2 regions of the Paenibacillus sp. FSL R10-2199 genome follow, and region 1 is predicted to be linked to the other one. Evidence: riboswitches for the same ligand, from Rfam matches in the RefSeq annotation. Region 1 holds a riboswitch; the other holds the start of a gene.
What was found. Region 1 has a riboswitch for cyclic di-AMP ahead of NYE33_RS01260 (hypothetical protein). Riboswitches for the same ligand answer to the same signal wherever they lie in the genome.
Positions count from the first base shown of each region.

Region 1 (2,202 bases):
GAGCTGCTCTTCAATCAACGTTTTATGCCCGTCCAGCACACTGTAGCATTCCTCGTAGTCCTCTTCCGCTGAAGCCCTGATATATTCTTGAATGGTGCGCAGTGGCATATGGGTTCTTTTGAGAATAGCGACGAAATGCACCCGGTCCAGCTCACGCCTGCTGTATGCCCGCTGGCCGTTCTCCTTGCGGCTTGCCGGGGGCAGGAGCTTGATTTTCTCATAATAGCGGATGGTATCCTGGCTGAGTCCTGTCCGCTCTGCTACCTCGGCGATCGTAAAAACAGGCTCCATTGGCTGCTGGCCTCCTTCTTAATCTAGCTTCTTAATCCAGCTTCTTAGTTTGGCTTTCAGTCTTGGTAATTTACTGACCGTCTGCCCTTACAGAATCAAATGATAATCCCTGGAGTAGGGTCCAAGTCAAGCATTCGGGAAGCGGGAATTAGGCCCTCCCGGATGTATGGTTTGTGCGGCTAGAAAGGTACACTTTTCGTAGAATCAGGCTCTAATTCAGGTACAAATTGTAAACCGCCATAATTACTCTAATAACACATTCACGAATCTATTTGCCAGACGGGTAACGCTTACTTCATCTTCAATCTCTCATTATCTCCCGATTACTCACTAATACGCCATTTCACAAAAAATCAATATCGACGGCGTTTCCGGTCTAACGCATTAATATTTCCGGAGTTCCCTCACCGCTGCCTCCCAAAAATAAAAAACGGCGATTGAGCGAGATAAACGGATGATAATCGGCCACATATATGGTTTTAGTCTCCAATATTCCTCGCGAAGCAGCAATTTATTGCAAATCCGGCGCAGAAGCACTCTTTTCCATTTTTACAAATACAATCCTGAAAGGGTATGATTCGTGTTGAAAGTTACCAGCGATAATGTGAATGCACGCTGAATTTCCGCCAAGCGGAAAACGGGGGAACCATCAGGCCGCAGGCCTACTTGGGGTGAATCCGAAGGAGACTTCAATTACGCAGTCTCAAAAGGTAGGGCGACTCTCACCGTCCGAATCCGACAGCTAACCCCGTAAGCGTAAAGAGAGAGATCTTGATCCGCCACGATTTTGCCCCAGGCTTCTTACGCCTGTAACAAAACCGCAGCAGAGGTCCTCCTCTGTCTGCGGTTTTTTGCGCACTTATTCCGGCGGATCAGCATTTCGGCAAACCTATCAACTACATATCCAAACTATAAATCGCCCACATTCAGGAAGGAACGTGTCCACATGCCAGACCCATTATCGTCCAATGCAGTTCCCGCTGCCGGATTCACCAGCTATATTGAGCAATATAGCGGAACCATCTATGCGCTAAGCTGTCTCCTGCTGGAGAAGGGCGCCCGCGCCGATCAAGCCGCAATTGCTACATTCGCGGCACTCTATGAGCCTTGGCTCAAGGGCAGCATCCAAGCAGATGCTTACTCCCTTGCCTCCTACAGGGAATGCATCCGGCAATGCTCGCTGGTTGCTCAAGACCGCGGCCGCTGCTCTTCTGCCCTGCTCACCTGGGAGGATCAGATCGCCAGCGCCTTATGGTACGGCATCCAGCTGCCGCTGCCCGAGATCAGCCTCATCCTGCAGCGAAGCGTTCCTGAGCTGAAAGCGCAGCTCAGAGGGATTCGCGAACAGATGGCTGCTGCGCGGCCAGCTGTCCCGCGTCCGTCGGCGGGATAGGGAGCTGGGTGGGGCCTGCAACAATAGACTCAAGCATGCTGCTGCGATCCATGCGGACTGTAGATCCGTTATTTCGCCCAATCAGTCGAATCAGCGATCCATGCGGACTCAGAGGACCTTAACTAACCAGTTTCGCCTCATTTTGAGCTCCATCGAACAATATAAGCGCGCCTGAGTCCGCAACGGGCAAAAAAGCAGGCTTTTTCACAAAATAAGGTCCTCTCAGTCCGCGTAGCAAGCGCTGCATAGAGTAAATCCGCTGACGTCGTACATATTAATAAAAGCCGCAGCATCCGCCACGGCTCTCCATTTGCTAATGCTATGCTATCTGTTCCAGTGCCAGAAATCAGCGCTTGCCCTTGCCGCCCTTGGCGAACCGCCAAAAAGCCATGCAGCATCCGAGCAGCCCGACGCCCAGCAAGATGGTCTGCAGTGCTCCCAGCCAGGTTGATTTGTCCGACGGGATCAGGCTGCTGATAATGATCAGCAGGATGGAGACCACGACCAGCACGGGGGTT
Region 1 is NZ_JBBOBO010000001.1:297,047-299,248, forward strand. It holds gene NYE33_RS01255 (MerR family transcriptional regulator) at 1-291, opposite strand, end outside; cyclic di-AMP (ydaO/yuaA leader) riboswitch at 895-1,062, shown strand; gene NYE33_RS01260 (hypothetical protein) at 1,238-1,684, shown strand; gene NYE33_RS01265 (hypothetical protein) at 2,031-2,202, opposite strand, start outside.

Region 2 (2,202 bases), 4.9 Mb from region 1:
CTGATCTTCTCCAGTGTCGGCGGCTACAAAACGTTCGCCGGCATGGCCGCAGAGAGTGGAATTGATCTCGGCGTATCCATGATTCCTGCCGGAGAAGACGGCAAACGGGGCGTCCCGGTCGGCGGATCGAATACGTATCTGGCGAATACGGGAACGGATAATGAGAAGGCGGCCGCTTTCGAATTCATGAAATGGCTGTCGGATACCGAGCAGGCGGCGTATGCTTCTGCCAATACCGGATATCTTCCGACCCGTCTTACTTCCCTGGACACAGACTTGATGAAAGAGACCATAGCTGCTTTCCCTGGCTACAAGGTCGCTTCCGAAGAGCTGGAATTCAGCAAAATGCGTCCGATGACCGGTACGTACCATGAGATTGAAGATCTGATGGGCACACGCATCAACGATATCTGGCTGGAGAACCTGCCAATTCAGGACAGCCTGGACACGCTCGCCAAAGAGGTGGATGACATCCTGAACCGCTGATTATAGATGATGTTTAAAGCAAGCAGAGCAGTGAGTCTCCGGTAACGGGAGAATCGCTGCTCTGCTTTTTGGGTTCACTGCGGCTGGTTTCTGCGCGTGTTGGGCAAATTCACCTAAGCTATTCATTCATAGACGAATATGGGCTATACTGAAGTTTCTGTTAATCTATATCCGCAAAAATATATGTAATCGCTGAGTTCCGTAATGGAAGCGGGGAAACCAAGTTTTCTGGGGTGAATCTCGAGGAATCGAGTAGGGCTACTCTTCAAGCCCGAATCCGGCAGCTAACTCCGTAAGCGACATGAGAGGATGCACAGGTAATGCCGTATATTGACGTCAATGGAACTACCCTCTATTACGAGGTGTCGGGCAGTGGTCTGCCCATTGTTTTTATTCATGATTATTCGACTTCACATCATCTGTTCGAGCCTCAGGCGGAGTATTTCAGCAAGCGGGCGAAAGTGATCTTGTTTGACCTAAGAGGGAATGGGCAATCCGGTAAAATGGATGTGGAGATCAGCCGGATTGTAGACACGCAGTGTGAAGATCTGAAGGGATTATTGGATGGACTGTCCGTAGAACGGGCCGTCATCGTAGCTTGTTCCAGCGGTGCTGTGCTTGCCCAGAAATTCGCCTATCTGAATCCTGAACGGGTAATTAATCTGGTGTTGGTGGACAATTACATCCTAGGAGATTGTACGTCCAAAGGCAGCAAAGTGCTGGAGCTCTTTCAAATCTGCGCATGGGCCGCCCATTATCTTCCGGCTGAAATGTTCATCCGTTCTTTGCGCATTACATATAACAAATGGCTGTCTGCGTATCATATTCTGAGAAGAGAGCTTGTCCATGAACGGACAACAGAATTGATTAAACAGCGTCTGGCACTAAGACATACGGACAGCTACGGGTTTGCACTAAGGCTGCAGGTTCCCGTTCTTTGTGTATCAGGCAATCAGAATGAGCGGGTTCTGGAGCAGGTGAGACAAACAGCGGCCAAATATCCGCTCGCCACGCTGGCAATACTGGAAGATGCCATGTATCCCAGCCATTTATGTCAGCCGCAGCACTTCAACCGGCTACTGCTTGATTACCTGAAAGACCAGCAATGCTTCCAGCGGAAAATTTATTAACGGCACCTGTAGAAAATCTTTGACAAGTATAACAGGTACCGTTATAATAAATTCAACAGGTACCGTTACATTGATTGACAGGTACCGTAAATATATCCCTGGGAGGATTCATAATGAATATGAATGCTGAATTGTACGACAAGCTCGCCAAGCTGCAATGGCTGTTGCAGAGACAGCATCTGAAGAACCACGCCGCTGTTGGCCCTATGGCAGATACGTCACGGGGACAAGGCAGGATCATGGCGTTTCTCCGGATGAAGGACGGAATCAGCACGAAGGATTTATCCTATATGCTGGACATTCGTGTATCCTCGCTCAATGAATTGCTGGCCAAACTGGAGAAGGCCGAATATATCACCCGTCAGCCTTCCGAGACAGATAAACGCATCATGCTGATTTATCTGACGGCGAAAGGGCGGGAGGAAGAGGGCCAGGAGGTTGAGGGCGGCAGCATATTTTCAGTCCTGTCTCCAGAAGAACAGGCAGCCTTCGGTGAATACCTGGTCCGCGTCATTACAGCCTTAGAAGAAGAACTAGGAACAGATGCAGACCGTGATGTAATGGCTATGTGGATGGAGGCCGCTAA
Region 2 is NZ_JBBOBO010000001.1:5,185,767-5,187,968, reverse strand. It holds gene NYE33_RS22755 (ABC transporter substrate-binding protein) at 1-486, shown strand, start outside; cyclic di-AMP (ydaO/yuaA leader) riboswitch at 667-799, shown strand; gene NYE33_RS22750 (alpha/beta fold hydrolase) at 807-1,616, shown strand; gene NYE33_RS22745 (MarR family winged helix-turn-helix transcriptional regulator) at 1,730-2,202, shown strand, end outside.
Region 2: another riboswitch for cyclic di-AMP. It lies ahead of NYE33_RS22750 (alpha/beta fold hydrolase); the one in region 1 lies ahead of NYE33_RS01260 (hypothetical protein).